Regions from separate parts of the Streptomyces sp. DT2A-34 genome, predicted to be linked through region 3. Evidence: riboswitches for the same ligand, from Rfam matches in the RefSeq annotation. Region 3 holds a riboswitch; each other region holds the start of a gene.
What was found. Region 3 has a riboswitch for cyclic di-AMP ahead of QQM39_RS26865 (transglycosylase family protein). Riboswitches for the same ligand answer to the same signal wherever they lie in the genome.
Positions count from the first base shown of each region.

Region 1: it holds a riboswitch for cyclic di-AMP, as region 3 does, so the genes downstream of both, QQM39_RS04325 (LysM peptidoglycan-binding domain-containing M23 family metallopeptidase) here and QQM39_RS26865 (transglycosylase family protein) in region 3, are expected to answer to the same signal.
Region 2: it holds a riboswitch for cyclic di-AMP, as region 3 does, so the genes downstream of both, QQM39_RS16455 (C40 family peptidase) here and QQM39_RS26865 (transglycosylase family protein) in region 3, are expected to answer to the same signal.
Region 4: it holds a riboswitch for cyclic di-AMP, as region 3 does, so the genes downstream of both, QQM39_RS40650 (C40 family peptidase) here and QQM39_RS26865 (transglycosylase family protein) in region 3, are expected to answer to the same signal.

Region 1 covers NZ_JASTWJ010000001.1:1,004,111-1,011,760, forward strand. The annotation lists gene QQM39_RS04300 (Glu/Leu/Phe/Val dehydrogenase dimerization domain-containing protein) at 1-1,028, shown strand, start outside; gene QQM39_RS04305 (TetR/AcrR family transcriptional regulator) at 1,096-1,716, shown strand; gene QQM39_RS04310 (SGNH/GDSL hydrolase family protein) at 1,816-2,601, opposite strand; gene QQM39_RS04315 (DUF6250 domain-containing protein) at 2,747-3,466, opposite strand; gene QQM39_RS04320 (GDSL-type esterase/lipase family protein) at 3,623-4,684, opposite strand; gene QQM39_RS04325 (LysM peptidoglycan-binding domain-containing M23 family metallopeptidase) at 4,904-5,866, opposite strand; cyclic di-AMP (ydaO/yuaA leader) riboswitch at 5,871-6,028, opposite strand; gene QQM39_RS04330 (alpha-galactosidase) at 6,334-7,650, opposite strand, start outside.
Region 2 covers NZ_JASTWJ010000001.1:3,777,080-3,784,729, forward strand. The annotation lists gene pcrA (DNA helicase PcrA) at 1-606, opposite strand, end outside; cyclic di-AMP (ydaO/yuaA leader) riboswitch at 1,004-1,171, shown strand; gene QQM39_RS16455 (C40 family peptidase) at 1,180-2,346, shown strand; gene QQM39_RS16460 (hypothetical protein) at 2,881-3,234, opposite strand; gene QQM39_RS16465 (C40 family peptidase) at 3,756-4,826, shown strand; gene QQM39_RS16470 (response regulator transcription factor) at 4,867-5,586, opposite strand; gene QQM39_RS16475 (ATP-binding protein) at 5,583-6,908, opposite strand; gene QQM39_RS16480 (PspC domain-containing protein) at 7,052-7,650, shown strand, end outside.
Region 3 covers NZ_JASTWJ010000001.1:5,978,857-5,986,506, forward strand. The annotation lists gene QQM39_RS26845 (hypothetical protein) at 1-878, shown strand, start outside; gene QQM39_RS26850 (tetratricopeptide repeat protein) at 794-1,324, shown strand; gene QQM39_RS26855 (cytochrome P450) at 1,321-2,601, shown strand; gene QQM39_RS26860 (transglycosylase family protein) at 2,769-3,800, shown strand; cyclic di-AMP (ydaO/yuaA leader) riboswitch at 4,006-4,205, shown strand; gene QQM39_RS26865 (transglycosylase family protein) at 4,210-4,905, shown strand; gene eno (phosphopyruvate hydratase) at 5,222-6,502, shown strand; gene QQM39_RS26875 (septum formation initiator family protein) at 6,596-7,072, shown strand; gene QQM39_RS26880 (DUF501 domain-containing protein) at 7,101-7,619, shown strand.
Region 4 covers NZ_JASTWJ010000001.1:9,112,999-9,120,648, forward strand. The annotation lists gene bioB (biotin synthase BioB) at 1-1,047, opposite strand, end outside; gene QQM39_RS40620 (8-amino-7-oxononanoate synthase) at 1,194-2,321, shown strand; gene QQM39_RS40625 (DUF397 domain-containing protein) at 2,406-2,633, opposite strand; gene QQM39_RS40630 (helix-turn-helix transcriptional regulator) at 2,643-3,521, opposite strand; gene QQM39_RS40635 (ATP-binding protein) at 3,735-4,193, shown strand; gene QQM39_RS40640 (LysR family transcriptional regulator) at 4,197-5,120, opposite strand; gene QQM39_RS40645 (LysE family translocator) at 5,245-5,859, shown strand; gene QQM39_RS40650 (C40 family peptidase) at 5,944-6,417, opposite strand; cyclic di-AMP (ydaO/yuaA leader) riboswitch at 6,421-6,631, opposite strand; gene QQM39_RS40655 (hypothetical protein) at 6,972-7,280, opposite strand; gene QQM39_RS40660 (ATP-dependent Clp protease proteolytic subunit) at 7,288-7,650, opposite strand, start outside.

The sequences.
Region 1 (7,650 bases), 5.0 Mb from region 3:
GCGGCATGAGCATGAAGGAGGCCCTGCACTACGACCCTCAGGCGCGGTACGTCCCGCTGGGCGGCGCCAAGGGCGGCATCGACTGCGATCCCCGCGACCCGGAGGCGTACGGGCTCCTGGTGCGCTATCTGCGGACCATGCGGCCGTACATCGAGAGCTTCTGGACCACGGGCGAGGACCTCGGCCTCACCCAGGACGTGGTCGACCGGGCGGCCTCCGAGGTGGGGCTCGTCTCGTCCATCCAGGCCGTGTATCCGCTGCTCGACGACGAGGCAGGCGCCCGTCGACGGCTCGCGGACGCGTTCGCGGTCGAGGTGGACGGCATCGGGCTCGACGAACTGGTCGGCGGCTGCGGGGTCGCCGAGTCGGTGCTCACGGCGCTGGACCGGGCCGGTGTGCCGTACTGGAGGACGCGCGTCGCCGTACAGGGTCTTGGAACCATGGGCGGGGCCACGGCGCGCTTCCTCACGCGCGCGGGGCTCACGGTCGTGGCCGTCGCCGACATCAAGGGCACCATCGCCAACCCGGCCGGCCTCGACATCGAGACCCTGCTGGCGGCACGCGACACGTACGGCACGGTCGACCGCGCCGCGCTGCGCCCCGGCGACCGTGAACTGCCGGGCGACGCCTGGCTGTCGGCCGAGGCCGAGGTGCTGGTGCCGGCGGCCGTCTCGTACGTGATCGACGCCGCGAACCAGACCCGGATCACCGCCCGCTGGATCGCCGAGGCGGCCAACATGCCCGTACGGCCCGACGCGGAGGAACCACTGGCCGCCCGGGGTGTCACCGTGCTGCCGGACGTCGTGGTCAACTCGGCCACGAACGCCTGGTGGTGGTGGACGCTGTTCGGCGACATCGGCGCGGATGCGGACGAGGCGTTCGCCCACACGCAACGCTCGATGCGCGCCCTCACCGACCGCGTCCTGGCCCGCGCCGAGGCCGACGGGACGACACCCCGGGCCGCCGCGCACGCCCTCGCGGCCGAACGGCTGCCGCTGATCGCCGAGCGCTTCGGCCGGCACCGGTGACGGCGGAGCGAGGGGCCACTCGACCGCGACCACAGGGACGGTTCGGGCGAGGCTTTAGGGTGACGGCGTGGCAAGAGTGCGGTTGAGCGTGGCGGAGCGGCGTGAGGAGTTGCTGCGGGCCGCCGTGGAGCAGATAGAGGCACGGGGCGTGTCGGCGGTCAGGATCGCCGACGTGGCCTCGGCGCTCGGGGTGAGCAACGCCCTGGTGCTCTATCACTTCGCCACGAAGGAGAAGCTGGTCGCCGCCGCGTTCGCGTACGCGGCGGAGGGCGATCTGGCCCATCTGCGCAGGCTTCTCGGCCGCCGTACGACGGCGCTGCGACGGTTGCGGTCGGCCGTGCGCTGGTATGCGCCGACCGGTCAGGCCAAGGGCTGGCGGCTGTGGATCGAGGGCTGGGCGGCGGCCCTGCGCGAGCCCGCGCTGCAGGAGGTCACCCGGGACCTCGACCGGCAGTGGAAGGCGGCCATCGCCGAGGTCATCGCCCAGGGCGTGGCCGCGGACGAGTTCCGCTGCCCGGACCCCACCGGCACGGCCCTGCGCCTCACGGCCCTCCTCGACGGGCTCGCCGTCCAGCTGACGTCGTACCCGGGCGCGGTGTCACGCGCGCGTGCCCAGGAGTGGGTGGACGAGGCGCTCGCCCGGGAACTGGGGCTGGAGCGGGAGGCGTTGACGGCGTCGGCGCGGTGAGGGCGTCGATCGCCGAGGCGCCGGTTCACCCGGGCCACGACAGGGGTGTGGGCCGCGCCCCCTCGAACAGGGCGCGGCCCACACCGTCGAGGCGCCGCCTCAAGCCACCGATTCGATCCGCATCTTGATGGCGTCCGGGGACAGCGCGCCCTTGGCCGTCACATGGTCCCCCGACGACTCGCCGCGCAGGCGCCGCCCGATCCACGGCACCAGGTACTCGCGCGCCCAGTGGACGTCGTCCCGGCGGATCTCGAGGGTGCCGCGGGGCGGGAGCGGCGGCCAGGGCTGGTCCGGGTCGGCCGGCACCTCCAGGCCGAGGACCTGCCCCGCACGGAGCGCCACGCGCGTGTGCCCCTCGGGAGACAGATGGAGCCGGTCGCCGTCCCAGGCCCTGCGGTCCTGAACGGTCTTCAGGGACCACAGGTCGAGCACCGGACAGCCGTACCGGTCGGCGATGGCCCGCACATGACCGTTGTACGTGGCGATCTTGCCGCGCAGATGCTTCAGCACGGGCACGCCACGGGTGTCGAAGCCGGTCGTCACCATGACGGTGCCGACGGCGGAGGTGAGCCGGACGATCGCCTGCTCGAAGCGCTCGGCCACCTCGTCGGGGTCGGTTCCGGGTCGGATGATGTCGTTGCCGCCCGCACAGAACGAGACCAGGTCCGGGGCCATTTCGGCGGCCCTCGGAAGCTGGTCCTCGATGATCTGGTCGAGCAGCTTGCCGCGCACGGCGAGGTTGGTGTAGTTGAAGTCGCCCTCGGGCCGCCGGTCCGCGAGCAAAACCGCGAACCGGTCGGCCCAGCCGACAAACGCCCCGTCGGGGCCGGGGTCGCCGACGCCCTCGGTGAAGCTGTCCCCCACCGCAACGTACGACCCGATCACTGATCTGCTGTCACTCTTCGAATCGTCTGCCACATCGGCACATGATTCACCTTCGAATGTGACCTACGCGACCGTAAGGAAGGGTTGACGGGCGGTGAGATAAGCCACTTGTAAAGTGTTGGCCAAACCTGGAATAAGCCTCTGATCAGGGGCGTTGTGGGCTCAACCGCCACACCCTGAAGTCGCTGATCCGGAAGTGGCTCCAGGTGGTCCGGAAGGCGAAGTGCCCGCTGGTGTACGGCTCCTGGTCGCTGTGGTCGAAGACGAGCCGCTCGTTGTCCCACCACCGCGCCGTCGAGCCGTCGGAGACGATCCGGACCCGGTTGGGCTCGTTCGCCACGAGCAGCGGCTCCGTGTAGTCGTAGAGCAGCGGGCGGACCCCCGCCTGGCCGACGTACCGGCGCATCCGGGTCGTGGTGTTCGTGTTGGCGCCGTAGCCGACGTAGTACGTCTTGAGGTGGTCGTACTCGGCGAGCGCCCCGCTCCGCGGCGTGGCGAAGATGTCGTCCGGGGAGCGGACGTCGGTGGCGTTCCAGAAGTTGTTCAGGTCGGAGACGCGGTCGTTGACACCGCCTTCCGCTATGGGCGTGGCCGTGTATTCGATGACGTACGGCCCTTCCAGCCGCTTCTTGAACCAGACCGTCGCACCGGCGGGGACATCGACCTCCAGGATCCCGCGGGAGGCGGTGACGGTGCCGCCCTTCTCGAGCTCCACCGCCCACTGCCCCAAGCCATGACGGAAGTCGTCGTGGGCGATGAGGCGGCGGTGCCGGGGCGGCGCGGCACTCGCCGTTCCCGCCGGGGCGAGGGCTGCGAGGGCGGCGCCGGCGGCCAGGGTTCCGAATGCTCTACGCGTGGTCGTCACGGGAGACGGCCCCTTCCGGGAAGTGATGGCGGGCTTCGGCACGCGACGGGTGTCGGTGCCCAGGTGGTGGTCCGTGTACGTCGGCTGCGGGTGACCCCGCGCGGTCCGGCCGAGGCGGTACTCGGGGTTCTGGGCGAGGGTGTGGCGGCGGGGGCACTAGAACCCCTTTGCGAGAAGGGCGATCAGCCGGGTGGCCACCTTGCGATGGCCTTGGGCGCTGGGGTGGACGGTGCCGTTGAAGTCCCCGTCCGCCGGCGAGAGCCAGTCGGTTGTGTCGACGAACTCGGTGCGGGGGTCGGCGAGTTCACCGACCACGGTTGCGATGTCGTCGGCGTGCGCGCCGTTGAACGGGCACAGCGCGAGGATGCGGGCGCGCGGGGCGGCGGCCCGCAGCTTGTCGAGGTAGGCGCGGTAGGCGGACCGGAATTCGGCCGAGCCGTACGCCGCGTCGTTGGTGCCCTGGTTCACCACGATCACGTCGGCCCGGCGGTCGGAGTCGGCCCGGGAGCCCGCGTGGTTCCAGCCGTACGCGTCCGGCGCGGCCGGTACTCCCCCGTTGCCGGTCTGGATCACACCCTGGCGGCCGAAGCCGACCTGGGTGAGCGAGGCGCGCAGGGCGTCGGCGACGAGGGTGGGGTAGGTGGCCGTACCGTCGGCGCAGTCGGAGGTGTTCACCTCGCACAGAGCCATGACGCCCTGCGTGATGGAGTCGCCGTAGAAGGCCAGTTTCCGGGCGCCGGGGGCGGGTTGAGGCAGCAGACGCATGCCGTCGTCGAGCCGCAGACCGGTCAGCACGACGCCCGTCTCCAGAGGCGGAGTCCACCGGTTGGCCCGGGAGAAGACGTCCTTGACGGAGATCTCGACCGAGTGGGGTCCCCGGCCGTCCGCGGTGATCCGCAGATCGCCCCGGTCGACCGCGTGCAGGCGCTTCGGCCCGCCGTCGACCGACACGTAGATCTGCGCGGGCACGGTGATCGAGCCGACGTCGAAGAGGGCGTGGACGCTACCGCCGGTGAAGCGGAAGCGCAGCCGGGAGCCCGAGTTGACGGTGCTGGCCGCTTCGGGGGTGCGGCCCCAGTGCCCCTCGTAGACGAGACGCCTGTCGTCGGGGCGTACGACGGTCGACGCATCGGACGCGAAGACGGGCTGCGGGGCGCCGAGGAGCAACCCCACAGCCACCGCGGCGGCCAGGGACGTACGTCTGTCGACGCGGGACACGGGAACCTCCGGGAGCCGACGCAGAAAGCGCTTGCACCATGACGGGGATCACTGTGTCCTCACCCTCCCCTCCTTGTCGACACCCCGGGCCGGCTCTGGCACAAGACCGCAATGAAGCGATCATGAACGGGCGCAGCCGGACACACCGAAGGCCGGACCTAGGGATCGAGGTCCGGCCTTCGGTGGCGTGTCAGGCAGGTGGTTCCGAGGAAGGGGTCGTCAGCCGACCGGGACGCCCTTCGAGCGGAGGTAGGCGACCGGGTCCACGTCCGAGCCGTAGTCCGGCGTGGTGCGGATCTCGAAGTGCAGGTGCGGGCCGGTCACATTGCCGGTCGCGCCGGAGAAGCCTATCTGCTGGCCCGCGGTCACGGTCTGGCCGGCCGAGACGGAGAGCGACGACAGGTGGGCGTACTGGGCGTAGTAGCCGTCGGCGAGCTGGATGACGACCTGGTTGCCGTAGGCGCCGCCCCAGCCCGCGGAGACGACGGTGCCCGCGCCAACGGCCTTCAGTGCGGTGCCGGTCGGGGTGACGAAGTCGACGCCGGTGTGGTAGCCGCTGGACCACATGCTGCCCGCCACCTTGTAGGCGGTGCTGACGGCGGCACCCGCGACGGGGGCGGAGAAGCCGGTGGTCGTGCCGGTGCTCTCGACGCTCTGGGCGGCCGTGGTCGTCTTCTTCGACGCGGAGGACTTCGCGGCGGACGAGTCCTTGGAGGACGACGAGGAGGAAGAGGGCGAGGACGACGAGGACTTGGGGGCGCTCGCCGTGGCCTTCTTGCCGATCGTGAGCTTCAGGCCGGGGTGGATCAGCGACGGGTCCTCGCCGACGACCTCGCGGTTGTCGGCGTAGAGCTTCTTCCAGCCACCGCTGACGTCCTGCTCGTCGGCGATCTTCGAGAGGTAATCGCCGACCTTCACCGAATAGGTCCGCACGGCCGTCTTCTTCTTGGCGGCCGTCTTCTCGACCGCCTTCTTCTCGGCGGCCGTCTTCTCGACCGCCTTCTTCTCGGCGGCCGGAAGTGACTGAACGGCCTTTTCCGAAACGGACTGCGAGGGAGCGGCGTGGGCGCCGGTGGCTCCGATGAGAGGGAGGGCGAGAGCGGCGCCACCGGTTCCGGCGACGGCTATGGAGCGGGTGAAGCGCTGGGACTTCGGGCGGCGGTGCTTACCCTTCGCGGGCATGGCGAATTCCTCTCCGGCGCCTGCGAGGTGAGCTGTCGGGTGCGGGCTGGAGATGCCCGGCCGCGCCGAAACGCGGCTTTACCCCTAGCCGTTCCGGAGACCGGAACAGGCGGTTGTACCTGTGGGTCCCCCGCTCCTGCCGTGGTCGGGTGAGTGTGCGGTCTCCGGGCGGCGGCAGGATTGGGCGTCCGTCCGGATTGGTGGCGAACGTAAGCGAGGAAGACGCAAGGGAACAAGTGAGGGGTTCCGTCCGAATGCGTTCCTGTTGATCCCTTGTGGGAATTCCCAGTCACACTCCGTGGATTACCGGTGCGCCGCCGGACGTAAAACCCCTGGAAAAGCACGGGAATTACGTGAACATGACGGGCGACGCACGGTCACGAATATGACACTCCTCACGTGACACCGCTCCAGCTCCCTTCACTCCAGAGCGAGTTGGAATGAAGGCGCTAATTCGGACAGAACCCCTAGATGCGACGCAGTCGGATAACTGCCGCATCAAGGTCGCCATGCAAACCGACGCGCAGTCCGTGATGCACCAGTACGGCACCTCGGTGAATTTCGCCCGTTTCAAGGCATTCGTACGATTCTGTCGGGTCAAGGGCGCGCAATCGCAGCGCCGGGACGGGCGCGCCGTAACTCTGGGCCTGGAGCCAGGCGAGGACGACCGTCTCGCCCCCGAGCACATACTGCACCGCGCTCAACCCGCCCCGCGGAGGCCGCAGCCGATAGAGGTCGCCGCGCTGCACCACGGGCCGGATCTCCTTGTAGAGCGTCACCCGTTCCCGGGCCTCGGCGAGCTCCTCCTCGCTCCACGTGGCGAGGTCACCGCCGACGCCGAGCACGCCCGCCATGGCGCTCACGAACCGGAAGCGCAGCGAGCTGGCACGGTGATTGAGCATGGCGTTCGGGCTGTCGGTGACCCAGGCGGCCATGACCCGGGCCGGGTGGATCTGGCTGAAGCCGTGCTGGATGGCGAGCCGGTCGAGGGGGTCGGTGTTGTCCGAGGTCCACACCTGGTCCGTACGGCTCAGCACGCCGAGGTCGATCCGCCCGCCCCCGCCCGAGCAGGACTCGAAGGCGACGCCCGGGTGCGCGGCCCGCAGCCGGTCCAGCAAGTGGTACAGGGCACGCACGTGGTCGACCCACAGGCGCTGCGGATACGGCCCACCGGGCCAGCCGGCGTCGGTGAAGCAGCGGTTGAAGTCCCACTTCACATAGTCGATCGGGGCGCTGGAGAGGAGCCCGTCGAGCCGCTCCCAGAGGTACTCCTGGACGTCGTCGCGCGCGAGGTTCAATACGAGCTGATTGCGGAACTCCGTCCTCTTTCGTCCCGTTTGGTGCTGCACCCAGTCCGGGTGGGTGCGGTACAGCTCGCTGTCCGGATTGACCATTTCCGGCTCGACCCAGATGCCGAACTGCATGCCGAGCGCCTGCACGTACTCGGCGAGCGGCTTGAGGCCCGACGGGAAGCGGTCCGGGTTGGGCGTCCAGTCGCCGAGCCCGGCGCGGTCGCTGGTGCGCGTCCCGAACCAGCCGTCGTCGACCACGAACAGTTCGACGCCGATGGCCGCGGCCCGCCGCGCGAGCACGCGCTGCTGCTCCTCGGAGATGTCGAACTCCGTCGCCTCCCAGGAGTTGAACAGCACCGGCCGGTCCCGGTCGGCGTCCGGGATCACATACGCGCGCTGGTACGCGTGCCAGGCCCGGCTCGCCCCGCCGAAGCCGCCGTCGCTCCACAGTCCGGCGAAGACGGGGGTCGTGAAGGACTCCCCCGCGGCCAG
Region 2 (7,650 bases), 2.2 Mb from region 3:
GGGCGGAAACCTCTTCGGGTCAAGATCCAGGTCCCGGCAGACGAGCGCCATGAGCCGCTTGCTGTCGGCGGCGTCGTAGATCGAGAAAGAAGACGTGAACCCGAGCTTCTTGCTCTCCCTGCGCAGGATGCGCACGCACGCACTGTGGAAGGTCATCACCCACATCGCGTTCGCACGCGGGCCGACGAGCTGCTCGACGCGCTCCTTCATCTCGCCCGCGGCCTTGTTGGTGAAGGTGATCGCGAGGATCTGCCCCGGGTGCACGTTCCGCTCGGCGAGCAGGTGGGCGATGCGGTGGGTGAGCACCCGCGTCTTGCCGGACCCGGCGCCGGCCACGATGAGCAGCGGGCCGCCGGAGTGGACGACGGCCGCACGCTGGTTCTCGTTCAGCCCCTCCAGCAGCGCGGCCGCGTCGATGGCAGGGCGCGGGGCGCCGTCGCGGTAGTAGGCGTCCCGGTCCGGAGGCACGTCGAACTTCCCGCCGAACAGATCGTCCGGAACCGGCTCCGGAGTGTGATCGTCCTCGGGCGGCGGCGGGAGTTCTTCCTCGTGGCCGCGTGGGGCCTGGAGGTCTGCCAGGAAGCTGTCGTCAAAGAGGCTGCTCATCGCTCTCCGAGTCTAGGGCGCCCCACTGACAGCCCGCGGCCACCCCGAGAACATCGCCTGTTTCAAACCCAGATGATCTTCCAGATCCACCCGCCCCCCCGCGCCTCCTCACCCTGTCCACCCATCCCGTCACGGTCCGCAATCAACCGAAAACCCGCACCCCACCCGCCGCGGATCCCGACACCAGCAAAGCTCAACATCACCCAAAGTCCACACCCAACCCAAAGAATCGCAAACAACCCCAAACCCACCCCCACCCGCCACAGTCCGCAACGCCCTGACCCAAGGTCACGAAAATGTATCGGGCATATCGAACATCAACCTTCACAGGGGCCACACGAGTTGGCTACCGTGCCGGACAGGCCGTACGACCCCCACCGGCGAACGTCGCCGGGCCGCACGGCCTCCGCCGAGTCCGGTACGCCGCCGCGCTGCCGGAGCCGGGGACCCACCGAACTTGGGGTGAATCGGCCCGATCCCGCCCAGGGAGAGGCCGTAGGGCAACCCTTCCGGACCACCCGCCCGAACCCGACAGCTAACTCGGTAGGCGGAGTACGGAAGGAGTCGCCTCCCTTGGCGTCGCACCGCAAGTCGCGTCCCGCGGGTACGCGCGTAGCAGGCATACGGACCCCCGCCCTCGCCACGGCGGCCCTCACCTCCGTGGCCCTGCTGTCCCAGACGGCCAACGCGAGCCCCTCGGCGGACGACAAGCCGAGCCTCGAAGAGGTCGAGAAGAAGGTCGACGACCTCTACCGCCAGGCGGAGTCGGCCACCGAGAAGTACAACGCGGCCAAGGAGAAGACCGCGAAGCAGCGCAAGCGCGTCGACACCCTCCTCGACGACGTCGCCCAGCGCACCCAGAAGCTCAACGACGCGCGCGAGGAACTCGGTCGCAACGCCGCCGCCCAGTACCGCACCGGCGCCACCGCCCCCGACACGGCGACCTTCCTCCTCGCGGACACCCCGCAGGACTACTTCGACCAGACCCAGCTGATGGACCGTATGACCGGCCGTCAGAAGGGAGCGGTCGACGACTACTTCACGCAGCAGTCCGCGACGATGAAGAAGCGCCAGGAGGCCACCCAGAGCCTCGAGACGCTCACCGAGTCGCAGAACGACCTGCAGACCGCCAAGACCACCGTCCAAAGGAAGCTCGCTGACGCACGCGAACTCCTCTCGAAGCTGACGGCGGAGGAAAAGGCGCGCCTGGCCGCGATCGAGAAGCGCAAGCAGGAGGAAGCCGCACGTAAGGCCGCAGAGCTGGCCCGGCAGCAGGCAGAGGCGGAGCGCCAACGCCAGGAGGCCGCCCAGCAGCAGGAGAGCACCGAGCAGCCGTCCGACTCGAGCACCTCGGACTCATCCGCGACGGACTCCTCGTACGCCACCAAGGCCGAGAAGGCCCTCGCCTTCGCCCGCTCCCAGATAGGCAAGCCGTACGTCTGGGGCGCGACCGGCCCCGACTCCTACGACTGCTCCGGCCTCACCCAGGCCGCCTGGAAGGCCGCCGGCGTGGACATCCCCCGCGTCACCTACGACCAGGTCAACGCCGGCACCACGGTCTCCCTCTCCAACGCCCAGCCCGGCGACCTGATCTTCTTCTACGACGACGTCACCCACGTGGGCATCTACATCGGCAACGGCATGATGATCCACGCCCCGAAGCCCGGCGCCTACGTCCGCGAGGAGTCGGTCTACTACGACGGGGAGTCGTCGATCCACAGCGTGGTCCGCCCGGCCTGACGCCGCACGCGCGCGTGGCGGAGCTTCCGACACGCGCGCGTGGGAGTACCCCCGCGGCGCCGCACCCGCGTACGGCGGGAAGGGGACGTGCCGGGGGGTGTCCGCCCGCAGAGTCGGGCGTCAAGACACAGCACCTCTAGCCCAACGCCCACCGCCCGACCGAGGACGGACACCCCCCGGCACGGCCCCGACCCACAACCCACCGTTGGGCGCTACCCGCACCCCCACCCGACAGCAACAGGCCGCCGCAGGCACCCCCGCCCAACCGCCGGAGGCAGCCCCACAGCCGACGCCGCCGGCATGGCAACCGGCACCCTGTCGGTGACCCTGCACCAGACGGGCCAGGAAACCCTGTCCCGGATCACCCTCACCCTGGCCTGGTACGCCGTGCTGCTCATCGCCGAGATCGCATGGCCCCGGCCGCGCTACGACGTACGCCGCCGGGCAACCGCGTTCCCGATGGGAATGACCGCCGCGGCAACACTCTCCGTCACCACCACCGGACACGCCCCCGAACGACCCACGAGTCCGACATCACGTCCACAACACAGCGATGAAGACGTTCGCCGTGGTCAGCAGCCCCACCACCCCGAACAGACTCTTGTCCACCGTCTCGTCGTCCCGCTTCACATAGACGAGTCCGAGGATCACGATCAGCAGCGCCAGCTTCACGCCGATCTTGATGTTGTTGACGGACTGGTCGTCCGCCTGATTGAGACCAACGAGGATCACCCCGGTAACCAGCATGGTCAGCGCGCCGTGCAGCATCGCGGGGACGAACCGGGCGGTGCCCTGGCCCATCGCCTTCATCTGGGTGAAGAAACCACCGAGCAGCGCGGCGATACCGATGATGTGCAGGCCGACGAAGAGATGGATGAGTACGTCCATGGAGCCGGAGCCTAATGAGCGCCGGACAGCCACCCGACACCGCCCCACTCAACGCACTCCACTCACCCCAGCCCTCACCCCCACCCACGCCCCACCCCGCCCCACCCCGCCTACCGATCTTGCATATATGCGCCATAGCACCCCGCCACCCCCACAACCCCGGAAACCGCCACATCGGTCAGCACACTGCGTGAACACGACGACCCCACCCCAGGATCACGCTCACTTACGGTCATCCCGCGGTCCGCTCCCGGCACTTCCGTACAACGCGTTACCGACCCGACACAGTGAGGTTTAGCGTCCTCCACCAGGTGACCGGCTCCCCACCGCCGCCCGGGCCAGGGGCGGCAGTCGGACACCACCGCCGAGGAAGTCCGGCGGCGGCCCGCTCCCCCTGTGTGGGCAGCCGCCGGACGCGTAACCAGCCCCCCGGCACCCCCGGCGTCCTACGGCCGCTCCCCCAGGCGCCCGTAAGGGACGAGGCGGTCGTAGGCGGTCGTACGAAAGGACGTGCAGTCCACGTGGCAGCGCACCGCAAGCCCCGTCAGCGCTCGGCCGGCGGCAACACGGCCCGCACGGCATGGACGATCGCCCTGGCGGGCGCGGCGACGGCGACGGGGTTCGACGGGACCGGACACGCCGAGCCGCAGCTGACACCGGAGCAGGTCAAGGCGAAGGTGGACAAGCTGTACCAGGAGGCGGAGGTCGCCACCGAGAAGTACAACGGCGCGAAGGAGAAGGCGGACACGGCCGAACGGCGCATCAGGACACTGCAGGACGAGGCCGCGCGCAAGACGGAGAAGCTCAACTCGGCGCGGGAGGCGCTGGGTTCGATGGCGGCTGCGCAGTACCGCGACGGCGGCCTCGACCCGTCCCTCCGGCTCGCGCTCTCCGCCAACCCCGACCGGTACCTCGACGGAGCGGAGTTCGCGGAACGCGCCGGCAACCGTCAGGCGGCGTCCGTCGCGAGCGTCCGCGAGCAACTCCGCGAGATCGAGCAGCTGCGCGGAGCCGCACGTGTCGAACTGGCCTCGCTGAAGTCCCGCCAGGCCGAACTGCGACGCCACAAGAACACGATCACCGGCAAGCTGGACGCGGCCCGAAGCCTGCTCGCCCGACTGACCGCCGAGGAGCGGGCCCGGCTCGGGGCGAGCGCAGCCGACGCAGCCCGCGCCGCACGCTCCTCGACGGGCACCCGCGACGCCCTGACGGCCCCCGGCTCCGTCACGGCGCAGGCCCCCAACTCCCGTGCCGCCGCCGCGGTTTCCTACGCTCACACCAAGATCGGCAGCCCCTACGTCTGGGGCGCGACCGGCCCGGACGCCTTCGACTGCTCCGGCCTCACCCAGGCCGCGTACCGCTCGGCCGGCATCTCCCTGCCCCGCACGACCTACGCCCAGATCGACGCCGGCCGCCGTGTCTCCCGCGCCGAACTGCTCCCGGGTGACCTGGTGTTCTTCTACTCCGGCATCAGCCACGTGGGTCTCTACATCGGCAACGGCCAGATGATCCACGCCCCGAACCCGTCCGCACCGGTCCGGGTGGCCCCGCTCGACGAGATGCCGTTCGCGGGCGCCACGCGGGTGGTGTGAGCGAGCGAGCCGGGGCCGGGAGCGCTGCCCGGGCCCGGGATCACACCAGGCGCCGTGCCGTCGCCCACCGCGTCAGCTCATGCCGATTCGACAACTGGAGCTTCCTCAGCACCGCCGAGACATGGGACTCGACCGTCTTGACGGAGATGAAGAGCTGCTTGGCGATCTCCTTGTACGCGTACCCCCGCGCAATCAGCCGCAGCACCTCCCGCTCGCGCTGGGTCAGGCGGTCGAGGTCCTCGTCGACGGGCGGGGCGTCGGTGGAGGCAAAGGCGTCCAGCACGAACCCGGCAAGACGCGGCGAGAAGACCGCGTCGCCCTCCTGGACCCGGAAGATGGAGTCGACCAGATCCGTGCCGGTGATCGTCTTCGTGACGTATCCGCGCGCACCGCCCCGGATCACCCCGATCACATCCTCCGCCGCGTCCGAGACGGACAGCGCGAGGAAGCGGACGGGCTGCTCGGCGTCCGCCATCAACGGGGCGCAGCGACGCAGGACTTCGACCCCGCCGCCACCCGGAAGGTGTACGTCGAGGAGGACGACCTCGGGCCGGGTCGCGGTGATGACCGTGACCGCCTGGTCGACGTCCGCGGCCTCGCCGACGACCTCGACGCCGGTCTGCTCGGTGCGGCCGATCTCGGCCTGGACTCCCGTGCGGAACATGCGGTGGTCGTCGACGAGGACCACGCGCACGTGCCGCTCGCCCGCGCTCCCGCCGGTCGACTCCACAGGCTCGTTCGCCTCGGTCGGGTCGCTCATGACGTCTTCTCCGCCCTCTCCATCTCCAGCTCGACCTCTGTACCGCCGCCGGGCACCGCCCTCAGCCGGGCCGTGCCGCCGTTGCGCTCCATGCGGCCGATGATCGATTCTCTGACGCCCATGCGATCGGCGGGTATCGAGTCGAGGTCGAAGCCCGGACCGCGGTCCCGGACGGACACGAAGACGGTCTTCCCCTCCACTTCGGCGTAGACCTGCACGGCGCCGCCCTCGCCACCGTACTTCGCGGCGTTCACCATCGCCTCGCGCGCGGCCTGCATCTGTGCGCCGATTTTCTCGTCGAGCGGGCAGTCGCCGACGACCACGACCTCTATGGGGACGCCGTGTTTGTCCTCCACCTCCGCGGCGTTGCGCCGGACCGCGTCGGCGAGGTGGGTGGGTTCGTCGGCCTCGTCCTTGCCGGTGCCCTCGGGTTTGTAGAGCCAGGTGCGCAGGTCGCGCTCCTGGGCGCGGGCGAGGCGGCGGACCTCGTTCGCGTTCTCCGCGTTGCGCTGGATCAGGGTCAGGGTGTGCAGCACCGAGTCGTGGACGTGCGCGGCGACCTCGGCGCGCTCCTGGGCGCGGATGCGCATCAGGCGTTCCTCGGAGAGGTCCTGGGTCATCCGGACCAGGTACGGGCCCGCGAGGAGCGTTATACCGACGAGGACCGCCAGGGCCGCCTGCAGGACGGAGCCGAGGTGGTCGGCGGAGCCCTGCAGGACGAAGATTCCGGAGACGCCGGCCGTGACCAGGACGACGCCGCCCGCGGCGCGCAGCAGCGTCAGGGTGCGCCGATGCCGACCAACCTCCATCCAGCGGGCCCGGCGGGCGTTGTCCGCCTGGCGCCAGACCAGGGCGACGCCCGCGCCGACCAGCACGGCGGGCAGGAGGTAGGCCTTGGCTCCGCTGCCCAGGTCCACGCTGCCGACGAAGACCATCGCCACCACGACCATGAGGAGCAGCGCGACGATCTGCCCCTTGTCCGGCTTGCGGGCGACGAGTCTGCGGCGGCCGTCGGCCGCGGTCTCGGTGGCGAAGGGGGAGGGCCGCTGCGCGTCGACACCGCCGACGCCGAGCGGCACGAAGAACCAGAACGCGGCATACAGCAGCGCGCCGAGGCCGTCCGCCATGAACAGGCCGACGAAGACGAGTCGCACCCAGATGACGGGCAGGCCGAGATGTCCGGCGAGCCCCCGCGCCACGCCCCCGAGCCAGCGTCCGTCGCTGCTGCGGTAGAGCTTGCGCGGCGGCCGCGGTTCGACGAGTGGCGCTGCTGCGGCTTCCGGCATGCCATCGATGTTCACACGGCCGGAGCAGCAGGGCATCAGGGTCGACCCCCGAGACTCCCCTGATCTTCGAACCCCTCCACCTCGAACGCTTCCCCAGACCCCCCTCAGGGACCGATATCAGGGTCCGACCAGGGTCATTCCGACTCCCGCCACGCCGACCCGCCCGTCACCATGGACACATGACAGATCACCAGCCCGCCGCGGACTCCGTGCCCGAGCCGGACGCCGTGCCCACCGCAGGCACCCCGTCCGGCCCGGCACCCGCGAGCGCCGTGGGTGAGGAACCGCGCGCGCACGCGGGCACGGAAGCAGGAGCGCCCGCCGAAGCGGGTGCACTCGACCCGCCGCGCAAGTTCCGGCGCGACCGGCGGTACAAGATGCTGGCCGGCGTCTGCGCGGGGCTCGGCCGGCAGTGCGACATGGACCCGGTGATCTTCCGAATCACCCTCGCCGTGCTCTCCGCGACCGGCGGCATCGGCCTCATCTTCTACGGGTTCGCCTGGCTCTTCGTCCCGTACGACGACGAGGACGAGAACGAGGTCCGCAAGCTGCTGACCGGCCGGGTCGACGGCCAGGCGCTGACGGCCGTGCTGTTCGCGCTGGTCGGCTGCGGCGTGTTCCTGACACTGCTGAGGAACGGCGGTGTGCTGGCCTTCGCCGTCGTCCTCTCCCTCCTCGTGGCGGGCGCCGGCTACTGGTCGCGGCACCGCGCCACTCCCGACCCCGACCCGCTCGCCGCCCAGGCCGTCGCCGACGCCCCACCCGAGGCCCAGGCTCC
Region 3 (7,650 bases):
ACGACCGGCGGGCGTATCCGGCGTACATGTGGAGCGGCCGGGAGGGCCTGGCCACGTACTTCGCCGTCGGACATCACCTGTTCGACGAATGGCGTCGCGTGGGAACCCAACTGGAGCACCCACGTGGGCAGTTACTGGTCCGGGCGGCGATCGACCTCGCCCGCTGCGGGGTCACCGGAGCGGTGCCGGCCGAGCTGCTCAGGAGGGTCCAGGAGCTGTACCGGGCGGAGGACCGGGAGTCGTTCGAGGACGCCCTGGCCTGGGCGACGGCGCCGATGTTCGGGGTTTCGGGGCTGCTCGTGGCGGGCGAGGAGGAAGGCACCTGGCGGGCGTACGGCGCGCTCGTCTCGGAGGCGCTGAGATCGGGCGGCGATCTGGAGCCGGTGCCGGACGAGGTGTGGTGGACGCTGCTGGACGCGGCCCGGGAGCCGGACCCTGCGCTGCACTTCCCGGCTGTCCTGGACGCGGCCCGCACCGCGTTGCACGACCGCGTGGAGGCGGGGGACGCGGCGGTGGCGCTCGGGTTCGCTCGGCGTACCGAGGGGGACGAGCGTGAGGAGTGGCTGCGGCGGGCGGCGGACGCGGGGGACGCGTGGGCGGCCGTGGAACTGGCGGCGATTCTGCAGGACCGGGGGAGACGGGCAGTGCGCTCCCGTACCTGGAGCGGGCGGCCGAGGCGGGCAGCGCCAGAGCCGCGGCAAGGCTCGGCAGCCTGTTGCGGGACCGGGCCGAGCACTGGCTGCGCACGGCGGCCGAGGCTGGTGAGGGCGAGGCGGCGTATGAGCTGGGCGACATGGTGCTCGGCACGGGGCGCGACGACGAGGCGGTCCGCTGGTACCGCAGGGCCGCCGAGGCCGGGCATCCCGAAGTCGCCCTGAAGCTCGGCAAGTTGTTCAGCCAGTGGGGCCGGCCGGAGGCGGAGGCCTGGCTTCGTTACGCCTCCGACTGGGGTGATCCGCGTGCGGCGAACACGCTCGCGATCCACCTCAGTGGCACGGAGTCATTCGACGAGGCAGAGGTCGAAGCTCTCTTCCGACGGGCGGCAGAGGGTGGGATCCGGTCCGCCATGGTCAATCTCGGCGCCCTGCTGGAGAAAGAGGGCCAGTACGCCGAAGCGAGGTCTTGGTACCTCGCAGCAGAACGGCAGGGCTACCCCTTCGCGGCCCGGCACATCGCCCAGCTGCTGCTGACCCAGGGCAAGGAGGAAGAGGCAGCCGACTGGCGCCGCCGAGCCGCCGCCGTAGACCCCGAAGGCCTCCCCGAATCTCTCCCCCCACCACCGGGCCACACCCCCACCACCCCTGCGGATACCGTCAAGGAGTGACCAACCAGCCCCACCCCCCGAGCCCCACCCCCCAGTCCCCCGAACTCTTCAGCTGGGAGTTCGCCACCGACCCCTACCCGGCCTACGCCTGGCTCCGCGAGCACGCGCCCGTGCACAGCACCCGCCTCCCCAGCGGCGTGGAGGCCTGGCTGGTCACCCGCTACACCGACGCCAAGCAGGCCCTCGCCGACGCCCGCCTCTCCAAGAACCCGGCCCACCACGACGAACCCGCCCACGCCAAGGGCAAGACCGGCATCCCGGGTGAGCGCAAGGCCGAGTTGATGACGCACCTGCTGAACATCGACCCGCCCGATCACACCCGCCTGCGCAGGCTCGTCTCCAAGGCCTTCACCCCTCGCCGCGTCGCCGAGTTCGCCCCCCGGGTGCAGGAGCTCACGGACCGGCTCATCGACGGGTTCGCACAGAAGGGGAGCGCCGACCTGATCCACGAGTTCGCCTTCCCGCTGCCCATCTACGCCATCTGCGACCTGCTCGGCGTCCCCCGCGAGGACCAGGACGACTTCCGGGACTGGGCGGGCATGATGATCCGGCATCAAGGCGGCCCCCGGGGCGGCGTCGCACGGTCCGTGAAGAAGATGCGCGGCTATCTCGCCGACCTCATCCACCGCAAGCGCGAGGCACTCCCCGACACGCCCACCCCCGGCGAGGACCTCATCTCCGGCCTCATCCGCGCCTCCGACCACGGCGAGCACCTCACCGAGAACGAGGCCGCGGCGATGGCTTTCATCCTGCTGTTCGCCGGCTTCGAGACGACGGTCAACCTCATCGGCAACGGCACCTACGCCCTGCTCACCCACCCCGAGCAGCGCGCCCGCCTCCAGACCTCCCTCGCCGCCGAGGAGACCGCCCTCCTCGAAACCGGCATCGAGGAACTCCTCCGCTACGACGGCCCCGTCGAACTCGCCACCTGGCGCTTCGCCACCGAACCGCTCACCATCGGCGGGCAGCACATCGCACCCGGTGATCCCGTCCTCGTCGTCCTGGCCGCCGCCGACCGTGACCCGGAGCGGTTCACCGACCCCGACGTCCTCGACCTCGGCCGCCGTGACAACCAGCACCTCGGCTACGGCCACGGCATCCACTACTGCCTCGGCGCCCCGCTCGCCCGCCTGGAGGGCCAGACCGCTCTCGCCACGCTCCTCACCCGCCTCCCGGATCTGCAACTCGCGGTGGGTCCGGCCGAGTTGCGATGGCGGGGCGGCCTCATCATGCGCGGACTGCGTACGCTTCCGGTGGAGTTCACCCCTGTTGGGTGAGTACGTCCACCGGCGCAAACGTGACACGCGCTTAAGTCTGTGATCTTCACGTGATCTGCGCGGCATTAACTTGTGACAAGTGATCGTCTGCCTATACGTTCACGGATCAATGACGGCGCCCAGGTTTCACGCGCCGCAGTCACCGTTGTCTCGCGAAAGGTCCCCGCATGCTCTCCGGGAACGGTCGTCACCGTCGCCCCCGTCAAGCTCCGGCGCTCCTCGTCGCAGCCGGAGTGACCGGGTCCGCCATCGCCATCCCGCTCCTCGGCGCCACGGGCGCGAGCGCGGCCGAGGGCACCGTGTGGGACAAGGTGGCCGACTGTGAGAGCGGCGGCTCCTGGAGCGCCGACAGCGGCGACGGACGTTACGGCGGACTGCAACTGACCCAGGACGACTGGGAGGAGTACGGCGGCCTCGACTACGCCTCCAGTCCCAACCTGGCGAGCCGTTCCCAGCAGATCGCCGTGGCCCAGGACGTCCTCGCGGACCAGGGGACCAGTCCTTGGGGCACCTGTGCGGTGCTCAACGGGCTCACTCAGAAGTCCGGTTCGGTCGACCTCGACCTCGACACCGGCGTCGCGGAGGACTCGCCCTCCGAAGTATCCGGATCGTCCGGATTGCTCGATTCGTCGAGTTCGTCGAGTTCGTCGGGCGCATCGGACTCGTCCGATGCGGCGAACCCGTCCGATGACTCCTCGAATTCCTCCGACTCCTCGAACTCGCCGAGCGGCTCTCCCGACACCTCGTCCGAATCGTCCCAGGATTCCTCCTCTTCGCCCTCTTCATCCTCTATGACGGACAACTCCTCGAAGTCCGATACGTCCGCCGACGCAGGCGCCTCGCAGTCGCCCGACGGCTCACCCGTAGAGACGTCCAAGGGTGACAATCGGGACAACTCGGAGCAGGGAGAGGGCTCCCGGAGCCTCGTCGACACCGGAGCCATCGACTCCGAGGCGACCGGCTCCGGGCGTCATCGTGGCCCCAGTGCCGACGAGAGCGAGGCGACCGAGAGTGCCGTCAAGTCCTCCGGCCGCCATGCCTCGTACACCGTGCGCGCCGGCGACACTCTCGCCTCCATCGCCGACTCCCTTGACCTCGACGGCGGATGGTCCGCGCTGTACGACGCGAACAAGCGGGCCATCGGTACTGACGCGAACCACATCTTCCCCGGTCAGACCCTGGAAGTCCCCACCGAATAGGGGGCGAACGGGGTGAAAAACAGCCGGAGTTCGCGTCATGATTCGCACTGAATGTCCGCTTTGAATGCAGTGAGAGATAGATCTCAGAAGCCCTGATCGTCTTTGAAATTCCGCGAATCGCGTGGCTACGGTCATGACCGCTCGTCACCACGAGCCCCGGCTGCCGCAACGCCGAATCCTGCCAGCGGCCGTACGGGAACAGTCGTCGCGTCAAGCGCCGTAGGCAGGAGCGGGGGACCCAAGGTAAGCGCCGGGTCCGGCAGTTGAGGCCCTTCGGGGCCGCACGGCCGGAGTCGGCTAGGGGTGAAGCCGCGCAGTGGGAGCCGAAAGGCGAACGTGCGCGGCCGGGCAACTCAACCGGCCCGAACCCGACAGCTCACCTCGCAGGCGTCGGTGAGGGGATCTCTCCATGCTGTTTTCCAGCAAGGGCAAGCACCGTCGTCCGTCCAAGGCCGCTCGCGCCATAGCCGTCGTCGGCGTCACCGGCGCCGCCGCCGTGGCCGCCCCGCTGATGGCGGCCGGCAGCGCCTCCGCCGCCACCGCCTCCGAGTGGGACGCCGTCGCCCAGTGCGAGTCCGGCGGCAACTGGTCGATCAACACCGGCAACGGCTACTACGGCGGTCTGCAGTTCTCCGCCTCCACGTGGGCCGCGTACGGCGGCACGGCGTACGCCTCCACCGCCGACCAGGCCAGCAAGGCCCAGCAGATCGAGATCGCCGAGAAGGTCCTCGCCGGCCAGGGCAAGGGTGCCTGGCCGCACTGCGGCACCGGCCTGTCGAGCGCCGCCTACAACGGCTCCGGCTCGTCGTCGAGTGGTTCCTCGCAGAGCAGCGAGAGCACCACCCGCTCCACCGAGGAGCAGTCGGCCTCCCGCTCCAGCGAGCGTCCGGCCGCCAAGAAGAGCACCAAGACCGTCACCACCCCGACCGGCAAGAAGGTCAAGAAGGGGGACGGCGAGTACAAGGTCGTCAAGGGCGACACCCTCAGCTCGATCGCCGCGGAGCACGACGTCAAGGGCGGCTGGGAGAAGCTCTTCCAGCTGAACAAGGACATCGTCGAGGACGCGAACCTGATCTACCCGGGTCAGCAGCTGCACCTGAAGTAATACGAGGGCGGCAGCTGAACCACAGGGCCCTCACATCCGTGGACCTCATAGCGAAGACCTCGTGAGGGTCACCCCCGTCCCCCACGGGCTCCCCGCTCCGGTGCGTGTTCCCCCGTACGCACCGGGGCGGGGCTTTTCTTTCCCCGGATGTCGCCCATCCTTTGTTCCCCCTTTGTTCCGGCAGGAAACAATGGGTACGGTTCGGTCCTGTCCACGGGACGGTCGGTCGGCTGCCGATGTCCCCGAGGCGGTTAGGCTCTAGTCGCAAGGCTCACAGCCCCGCACTACCAGCGTCACATCCACGAAGGAGATGCTCGTGCCGTCCATCGACGTCGTCGTAGCCCGGGAAATCCTCGACTCGCGAGGCAACCCCACCGTCGAGGTCGAGGTCGGCCTCGACGACGGCAGCACGGGTCGTGCCGCCGTTCCGTCCGGCGCCTCCACCGGCGCCTTCGAGGCCATCGAGCTCCGCGACGGCGACCAGAACCGCTACCTCGGCAAGGGCGTCGAGAAGGCCGTCCTCGCCGTCATCGAGCAGATCGGCCCGGAGCTCGTCGGCTACGACGCCACCGAGCAGCGCCTGATCGACCAGGCCATGTTCGACCTGGACGCCACCGACAACAAGGGCTCCCTCGGCGCCAACGCCATCCTCGGCGTCTCGCTCGCCGTCGCCCACGCCGCCTCCGAGGCCAGCGACCTCCCCCTCTTCCGCTACCTGGGCGGCCCGAACGCGCACCTGCTGCCGGTGCCGATGATGAACATCCTGAACGGCGGCTCGCACGCCGACTCCAACGTGGACATCCAGGAGTTCATGATCGCCCCGATCGGTGCGGAGACCTTCTCCGAGGCCCTGCGCTGGGGCACCGAGGTCTACCACACCCTCAAGAAGGTGCTGAAGGGCCGCGGCCTGTCCACCGGCCTCGGCGACGAGGGCGGCTTCGCCCCGAACCTCGGCTCCAACCGCGAGGCCCTCGACCTCATCCTCGAGGCCATCAAGGAAGCCGGCTACACCCCCGGCGAGCAGATCGCCCTCGCGCTCGACGTCGCCGCGTCCGAGTTCTACAAGGACGGCTCCTACCTCTTCGAGGGCAAGGCGCGCTCCGCCGCCGAGATGACCGAGTACTACGCCGAGCTGGTCGAGGCGTACCCGCTGGTCTCCATCGAGGACCCGCTGTTCGAGGACGACTGGGACGGCTGGAAGACCATCACCGACAAGCTCGGTGACAAGGTCCAGCTCGTCGGCGACGACCTCTTCGTCACCAACCCCGAGCGCCTCGCCCGCGGCATCGAGGAGGGCGCGGCCAACGCCCTGCTGGTGAAGGTGAACCAGATCGGCTCCCTGACCGAGACCCTGGACGCCGTCGAGCTCGCCCAGCGCAACGGCTTCAAGTGCATGATGTCCCACCGCTCCGGCGAGACCGAGGACGTCACCATCGCCGACCTCGCCGTCGCCACCAACTGCGGCCAGATCAAGACCGGCGCCCCGGCCCGTTCCGAGCGCGTCGCCAAGTACAACCAGCTGCTGCGCATCGAGGAGATCCTCGACGACGCCGCGGTGTACGCCGGCCGTAGCGCGTTCCCGCGCTTCAAGGGCTGACAGGGCCCTTTAAGGGCAGCGTCGTACGTACGTCCCCGTACTCGGTCCCGTACCGTGTGCGGGGACGTACGCGTGTGAAACGGGAGGCGGGACATGGCCGTGAAGGACCGGGACCGGTTCTCCACCGCGACCAGGATCCGGTTGCTCGGAGAGCAGACGGCGGCCCGCGTCTACCGCTCCCAGACCAAGCGGCAGGCCCGGCGCTCCAGGCTCACCGGACGCGCCGCGCTGCTCGCGCTGGTCCTGTGCTCCCTGGTCGTGGCGCTCGCCTACCCCATAAGGCAGTACGTCTCCCAGCGCGCCGACATCGCCGACATGCAGCGGCAGAAGAAAGAGGCCGCCAGGCGGGTCGAGCAGCTGCGCGACGTCAAGGCACGCTGGCAGGACGACGCCTACGCCGAGCAGCAGATCCGGCAGCGGCTGCACTATGTGATGCCCGGGGAGACCGGTTACATCGTGATCGACCCGGACGCGGCCAAGCAGTCACGGGCCCACCTGGGCGCGGCCGACCGGCCCTGGTACACGAACATCTGGGACGGGGTCGACAAGGCCGACGCCGCCGATCACTGAGCCCAGCGAGAACGATAGAAAGACAGGCATGCAAACGCCCCCGCCGCCCACCCCGCGCACCGATCCCACCGACGCGGACGTCGAGGCCTTCAAGCAGCAGCTCGGACGTCCGCCGCGCGGGTTGCGCGCGATCGCTCACCGGTGCCCGTGCGGGCAGCCGGACGTGGTCGAGACGGCTCCCCGGCTGCCCGACGGCACGCCCTTCCCGACGCTGTACTACCTGACGTGCCCCAAGGCGTCGTCGGCGATCGGCACGCTGGAGGCGAACGGCGTGATGAAGGAGATGACGGCTCGGCTGGAGAGCGATCCGGAGCTGGCCGCCGCGTATCGCGCCGCGCACGAGGACTACATTCGGCGCCGCGACGAGATCGAGGAGCTGAAGGGCTTTCCCAGTGCCGGTGGGATGCCGGACCGGGTGAAGTGTCTGCATGTGCTGGTCGCGCACTCGTTGGCGGCCGGGCCCGGTGTCAATCCGCTGGGGGACGAGGCGATCGCGATGTTGCCCGAGTGGTGGGCGAAGGGGCCGTGCGTGGTCTCCGCCGAGTGATCTCGCCCCCGCCGCCCCTACCCGTCCCATC
Region 4 (7,650 bases), 3.1 Mb from region 3:
GCAGCCCGCGCTCTCGTGCGAGCCGCACCCGCCCCCGGCCGCAGCCCGGTGCTCCGGCAGCGTCACCTGGTGGGCGCCCTCCACCTCGAACCCGGCGTCCGCGATCATCTCCAGGTCGGCCTTGCCCGCCTGGCCCTCGCTGGTGAGGTAGTCGCCGAGGAAGATCGAGTTGGCCAGGTGCAGGGCGAGCGGCTGCATCGAGCGCAGATGTACCTCGCGGCCGCCCGCGATGCGCACCTCGACGTCCGGGCACACGAACCGCACCATCGCCAGGATCCGCAGACAGCGCTGCGGGGTGAGGTTCCACTCCTTGGCCAGCGGGGTGCCCTCGAACGGGATCAGGAAGTTGACCGGCACCGAGTCGGGGTCCAGCTCACGCAGCGAGTAGACGACGTCGACCAGGTCCTCGTCGGACTCGCCCATGCCCGCGATCAGCCCCGAGCAGGCCGACAGACCGGCCGCGTGCGCCTTCTGCACGGTTTCGACACGGTCGGCGTACGTGTGCGTGGTCGTGATGTCCCCGTACGTGGACTCCGAGGTGTTCAGGTTGTGGTTGTACGCGTCCGCGCCCGCCTCGCGCAGTCGCTCCGCCTGGCCGTCGGACAGCAGACCGAGACAGGCGCACACCTCGACGCCCTCGTTCTGGTCCTTGATCGCCTTGATGGTGTCGGAGACCCGGTCCACGTCACGGTCGGTCGGGCCGCGCCCGGACGCCACCAGACAGACCCGCTTGGCGCCACCCGCCAAACCGGCGGCGGCGGCCTGCGAGGCCTCGTCCGGCTTGAGCCAGGTGTACTTGAGGATGCCGGCGGTGGAGCCGAGCCGCTGGGAACAGTAGGAGCAGTCCTCCGGGCACAGGCCCGACTTGAGGTTGACGAGATAGTTGAGTTTCACCCGTCGGCCGAACCACTGCCGGCGTACCTTGCCGGCCGCGGCCACCACATCGAGCAGGTCGTCGTCGGAAGTGGCGAGGACGGCCAAGGCTTCCTCGCGGGTCGGCAGCTCGCGCCGAAGCCCCTTGTCCACCAGCGTGTTCAGCAGATCCATGGGAGCTGATCCTGACGTACGGAGGGGCTCCGAGCCAAGGAGACTTCGGACAACCCTGTCACTTCGATGTGTGGGTATTGCCACACCGTGGGTGGCCGACCGTGCGACTAGTGTCTGTGCACTGCCTACAAAAGCCCGGAGGAGCCATGGCGTTCGGCTGGATCGACGAGCAGGCGGAGCTGCGCCGCCGCGCCGGACTCGTACGGACCCTGCGCCCGCGCCCCGCCGACTCGCCGCTCCTCGACCTCGCGAGCAACGACTACCTGGGGCTGGCCCACCACCCCGAGGTCACCGAGGGCGCGGCGCGGGCCGCCCGGACGTGGGGCGGCGGTGCGACCGGTTCCCGGCTCGTCACGGGCACGACCGAGCTGCACACCGAGCTGGAGCGCGAGCTGGCCGACTTCTGCGGCTTCGAGGCGGCGCTGGTCTTCTCGTCCGGCTACGCGGCCAACCTCGCCGCGGTCACGGCGCTGGCGCCGCACGGCTCGCTGATCGTCTCCGACGCGGGGAACCATGCCTCGCTGATCGACGGCTGCCGGCTGGCGCGCGGCACCACACAGGTCGTCGCGCACGCCGAACCGGACGCCGTGCGCACGGCGCTCCAGACGCACGACGGGCCCGCCGTCGTCGTGTCGGACACCGTCTTCTCGGTCGACGGCGACGCCGCCCCGCTGGGCGGGCTCGCCGAGGCGAGCCGGGAACACGGCGCGGGACTGGTCGTCGACGACGCCCACGGCCTCGGCGTGCTCGGCGACGGCGGCCGCGGCGCCCCGCACGCGGCGGGACTCGCGGGCGCCGACGACGTCGTCGTGACGGTCACGCTGTCCAAGTCGCTCGGCAGCCAGGGCGGAGCCGTCCTCGGCCCCGCCCGGGTGATCGACCACCTGGTCAACGCGGCCCGGACGTTCATCTTCGACACGGGCCTCGCCCCCGCGGCGGCGGGCGCGGCCCTGGCGGCACTGAGACTGCTGCGCCGCGAGCCGGAGCGTGCGGCGCGGGCACGCACGGTCGCGAACGAACTGCACACCCGGCTGACGGCCGCGGGCCTGCAAGCCGTACGTCCGGACGCCGCCGTGGTCTCCGTGCGCGCGCCGTCCCCCGAAGAGGCCGTGTCCTGGGCCGCCGAGTGCCGTGCGGCGGGCCTCGCGGTGGGCTGCTTCCGTCCTCCTTCCGTCCCCGACGGCATCTCGCGGCTGAGGCTGACCGCCCGCGCGGACCTCTCCGAGGGGCAGATCGAACGCGCGGTACGGGTCATCGACGAGACACGACCATGAGTCGGCGTGACACGGCCCTGCCGCCGCACCTGGCGTAACTGATCAGAGTTGGTCAGACCTGATCGGAATGGTCAGGGTGAATGGTCAGGACTGGAACGCGGTCGTGAAGCCCGCCCAGCTCTCGGGGGAGAAGAGCAGCGCGGGTCCGGCCGGGTCCTTGGAGTCGCGCACGGCGAGCAGTCCGGTCCAGGGACCGGAGTGCGGCCGTGCCGTCTCGACGCAGTTGTTCGCTCCCGTGCTGTAGCTGCTGCGCAGCCATCGCGCGCCGAGCAGATCGGTACTTGAAGTCACGTTCCGAGGCAGTGCGGTCATGGTGCCTCCTTACGCGCCGCCAGCAAGCGCGGCGATGTAATCCAACGATTCCTCGGGCGAAAGGGCGTGGATCCGAAGGGTGTTGAAGGCCTCCGTGTAGGCCTGGAGGTCTTCTTTCCGTTCGAGGTAGAGGCTACTCGTCAAGTGGTCGAGAACAACCACATCCAGATCAGAAGTGCGCGAAAATGAGAAGATAACGAAAGGTCCGGTGATGCCGATGTGCTCCCCGGCCGCGAACGGCAGGACCTGCAGCCGGACTTGGGGCAGTCGCGCCGCCTCCACCAGCCGCCTCAGCTGCCGCGCCATCACCTCGGGCCCGCCGATCTCCCGGCGCAACACCGCCTCGTCGAGCACCGCGCTCAGGCGCAACGGCGGATCGCCGTGCAGCACGTCCTGCCTGGCCAGACGGACCGCGACCAGCGCGTCGAGCCGTTCGTCGGCGGCGCCGGGTTCGTCGGCGAGTCCGCCCACCGCGGCCCGGGTCACCGCCCGGGCGTACTCCGGCGTCTGAAGCAGCCCGGGCACCACGGACGTCTCCAGCGTGCGCATCGCACTCGCCTGGGACTCCAGGCTGATGAAGTCCCGGTACGTCGGCGGCAGCACTCCGCGGTACGCGTGCCACCAGTGATGCCGCCCGCCACCCTCGTCCGATCCCGCCAACACCAGGAGCAACTCCCGCAGTTGGGAGTCCTGTACGCCGTAGGTGTCGAGCAGTAACCGCACATCGGCCGGTTTCACCCCGCTGGCGCCGGTCTCGATCCGGCTCACCTTGGACTGGTGCCAGCCCACCAGCCGGGCCGCCTCACCACTGGTGAGCCCGGCCCCGGTGCGCAACGCACGCAGTTCCGCGCCCAGTTTCCGGCGGCGCACCGCGGGACCGTGCTGCATGGGCAACTCCTTACTCCAACCGAGCCGCCCAAATACGGTCTGCCGTCGCAGAGTTCACCGCTTCGAGCGACAGATATATGCATATCTTGGTGGATCGGCACCCTGACGGCCCTGGTAATGGCAGTCTGGCGACGAAGCACCAGTCCGGGACCGTACTCGAACCATCCGCTCCGTGTCGGACTGCGGTCCCGTTGGGAAAGGGACGACGTCGCCATGGCAGATCACCTGGAAGCATCCGTCACTCTGCCGAGCGATCCCGCCTCGGTCTCCGCGGCCCGGTCCTACGTGGTCACCACTCTCGCCGAGTGGGGACTGCCACCGGACACGGAGGTGGCCGACACCATCCGTCTGATCGTCTCCGAACTCACCACCAACGCCGTACAGCACACCCTCGGACAGTCACCCACCTTCACGGTGGACCTCGAACTCGACCGTGACGAACACCTGCGTATCGGGGTCACCGACAGCCACCCGCGCTTCCCCAAGCGGCTGCCGGCCGCCGTCCAGCAGGACAACGGCCGCGGCCTGGTCATCATCCGCTGGCTGACCGCGGAGTGCGGGGGCAAGCTGAGAGTGCGGCCCACGCGCGAGGGCGGCAAGACCGTCTCCATCGAACTGCCCTGGACGGCGGCCGCGGAGCCGGTGCCGGCCGCGGGACAGCAAGAGCCGTAACCCTCAGGGCTGCTGCGATTGCCCGGCCCGTCCGAACGTGCCGCGCAGCAGCGCCCGGAAGGCGTCCGCGGCGGGAGCCGCCTCGTCACTCCGGAAGGCGACCGAGACCGTACGGCGCAGCTCGCCGCCCTCCAACGCCCGTACCCCCACCGGAGTGACCGACGTGCGCGCCACCATCTCCGGTACGACCGCGACCCCGAGCCCCGCACTGGCCAGCGCGCACACCAGGAGGTACCCAGGCGTCGGGACCAGGACCGAGGGCGTGGCCCCGACGCGGGCCAGCACCGTCTCGACGCCCCGCCGGGCCGGAGCGTCCGGCGCCATGCTGATCAGCGGCTGCCCCGCGAGCTCGGTCAGCGGCAGCCGTGCGGCCCCGCTGGTGAGGGCGTGGCCCGGAGCGGACACCAGGACCAGCTCCTCGACGAGGATCGGCTCGATGCCGACGGAGGACGGGAGCGGGACCGGGTCGCCGGGTGTGTAGGTGTGCGTCAGCGCCAGATCGACCTCGCCGGCCGCGACGGCGGCGACACCGGCCGACGGCTCGTAGTCGGCGACCGTCAGCTCCACGTCCGGATGCGCCCGGCGGAACGCGCTGAGGGCCGGCGGCAGCAGATGGATGCCCGCGGTCTGGAACGTGCCGAGCCGGAGGGTGCCGCCCGTCAGGCCGGTCAGCCGGGCCAGTTCATGCCGGGCCCGGTCGAGTTCGTCGAGCACCCGCCGAGCCCGGGCCACCAGCAACTCGCCCGCACCGGTCAGCCGCGCCCCGCGGTGGTGCCGCACCAGAAGGGCGGTGCCCGTCTCGCGCTCCAGCTTGGCCAGCTGCTGGGAGAGCGCGGGCGTGGTGTAGCCCAGCCGCTCGGCGGCCCGGGTGATCGAGCCCGCCTCGGCGACCGCCACCAGGGCGGCGAGGCGGGTCGGGTCGTACATGCTGGGTCCCTTTCGAGCGTGGCGCCGACGGTGACTGTCCAAAGCACTGCCTAAAGCACTGCTTAAGGAATACCCAGAATATTCGAAATACCTGCTGAAGGCCCCGGCGCGGCAGGCTGGCCGCATGGACGCTCAGCTCATCGCCTTCACCGGGGTCTCCGCCGGCCTGGTCGCCATGCCCGGGGCCGATTTCACCGTCGTCGTACGCAACGCCCTCGTCTCCCGCCGGGCGGGCATCGCCTGTGCGCTCGGGATCGGGGCCGGGCTGCTGGTCCATGTGACGCTGGCGGTGGTGGGAGTCGCCGCGGTCCTGGCCGCCGTACCGGCGTTGTTGCGCGCGCTCCAGGTGGTGGGCGGCGTCTATGTGCTGTATCTGGGTGTCCAGACGCTGCGGCAGCGGCACACGCAAGGGGAGGCCGCGCGGGAGGATTCCACCACGCGACCGCTGCGGCAGGGCTTCGTCACCAACGCCCTCAATCCGAAGGCGTCGCTCACGTTCCTCAGCGTGCTGCCGCAGTTCGTGCCCGCGGGCGCCCCGGCGCTGCCCCGGACGCTGCTGCTCGCGCTGATCGTGGTCGCGATCGCGCTCGTCTGGTTCCAGGTCGTCGCCCTGCTGGTGGACCGGCTCGGCAGGTGGCTGCGCCGGCCGCGCGTCGCACGGGCGGTCACGACCGTCACCGGCGCCGCGCTGACGGCCTTCGGCGTGGCACTCCTCGCCGGGCCGCTGGTGGACGTCTGACGCCCTTTCCGGGGGCTGGCCCTCAGTCCGGTGTCCCGGGGCGGTGACAGCGCGTCAGGCTGCCGTCACCGCCCCCGGGGAGGGTCACTTGACCCGGCCGTACCAGACGCTCCTGGTCCAGATCTTCTGCAGCCGCACGACGTCCCCGCTCTTGGGGGAGTGCCAGATCTTCCCCTTCCCGGCGTAGATGCCGACGTGGTAGACGTTCGACCCCGAGTGGAAGAACACCAGGTCTCCGGCCTTGCGGTTGCCGGCGGAGATGTGGCGGGTCTTGTTGTACTGCTGGGCCGCCGTACGAGGCAGCTTCTTGCCGGCCTTCTTGTACGAGTACAGCGTGAGCCCGGAGCAGTCGAACCTGTGCGGACCTGTGGCGCCCCACTTGTACGGTGAGCCCTTTTTGGAGGCCGCGATCTGAAGTGCCTTGGTCGCCGGTGTGGCGGCTTCGGCCTCTGAGGCGAAGCCGGGCGCCACGATCGAGCCGCCCACTGCGGCGATGGTGAGAGCCGAGGCCGTACCGGCTCGGGCCATGAGCGACGGGACACGATTGAGCGCAGTCATGCGCAACCCTTCGTCAGCCGCCTGTGAAGGATGACCTGTCGGATTCGGGCTGGCGAAGTTGCCCGGCCGCGTTGCCGCGGCTTCACCCCAAGGGTTGCTCGGATCGAACGAACGTCCGCTCCGGCGACCCGTCTTGCTCGGGTCCTCCACTCCTGCCGATCCACTCCTGTCGACCGGTCATCCGGGCGGCGGCAGGACTCGGCGTCCGCCCGGACCGCCCCGCCGCTGCGGCGGGGGCTTGTCGTCAGACAGGGATCTTGACGCACGGATGAACGAAAAACCCAACGGAACCGGGGATTTGTGGCGTTACTCACCACTCGCCCGTTCGGGTGGACACCCCCGTGTTCGACCGGGTGTCCAGGTACTCGACGAGCCCCCGACCAGCGATGGAGCGTCCCATTCCGCCTTGGGGCCAAGCCTGTTGCGCAACCGGAGGGGCGCATAAATGGGCAGGTTGCTACGCCGAAAGTGGGTACACCTTTTGGTTCGTTTCGGCGTCCATCCGGACGCCTCGTCCGTGGGCCGAGGCGTCCGGAACCGTTCTGTACGACTCGTCAACTGTCGGAGCGTGGCGGCACCCTGACGCGAGCCGTGCGGCGTTCCCCGTCCAGCACGCGCAGCGCACGCGCCAGCGTGGGGGAGTGCAGCTCGGTCTCGCCCCGCTGGTGCATCAGCGCCAGCGCGTCCCGCAGCTCGGTCGCCTTGCCGACGAGCGCCTGGGCGGCGCGCAGTCCGCGGTACGTGTCGCCGTGCCGTGTCGGGTTGATCCGGCCGAGCAGGTCCACCACATCGAGATAACGGTCGATCAACTCCCCCTCCGCACGCGTCAGTGCGGGCAGCGGCGGCAACTCGGGTGGAAGCACCGGTCGATCACCGCCCTGTGGGCGGGGCGAGGGTGGCCTTGCGGCTGGGGATGATCCGGTCCACCAGCCCGTACTCCAGCGCCTCCTGGGCGCTGAGGATCTTGTCCCGCTCGATGTCCCGGTTCACCTGCTCGCGGCTGCGCCCGGTGTGCCGGGCGAGCAGCTCCTCCAGGCAGGTCCGAACGCGCGTCAGTTCGTCGGCCTGGATGGCCAGATCGCTCGCCTGTCCCTCGATCGGCTCGGGCAGCCCCGGCTGATGGATCACCATCCGGGCCCCCGGCAGCGCGAATCGCTTCCCCGCAGTGCCCGCGGCCAGCAGCACCGCGCCGGATGCCCCGGCCTGGCCCAGGCAGATCGTCTCCACGTCGCA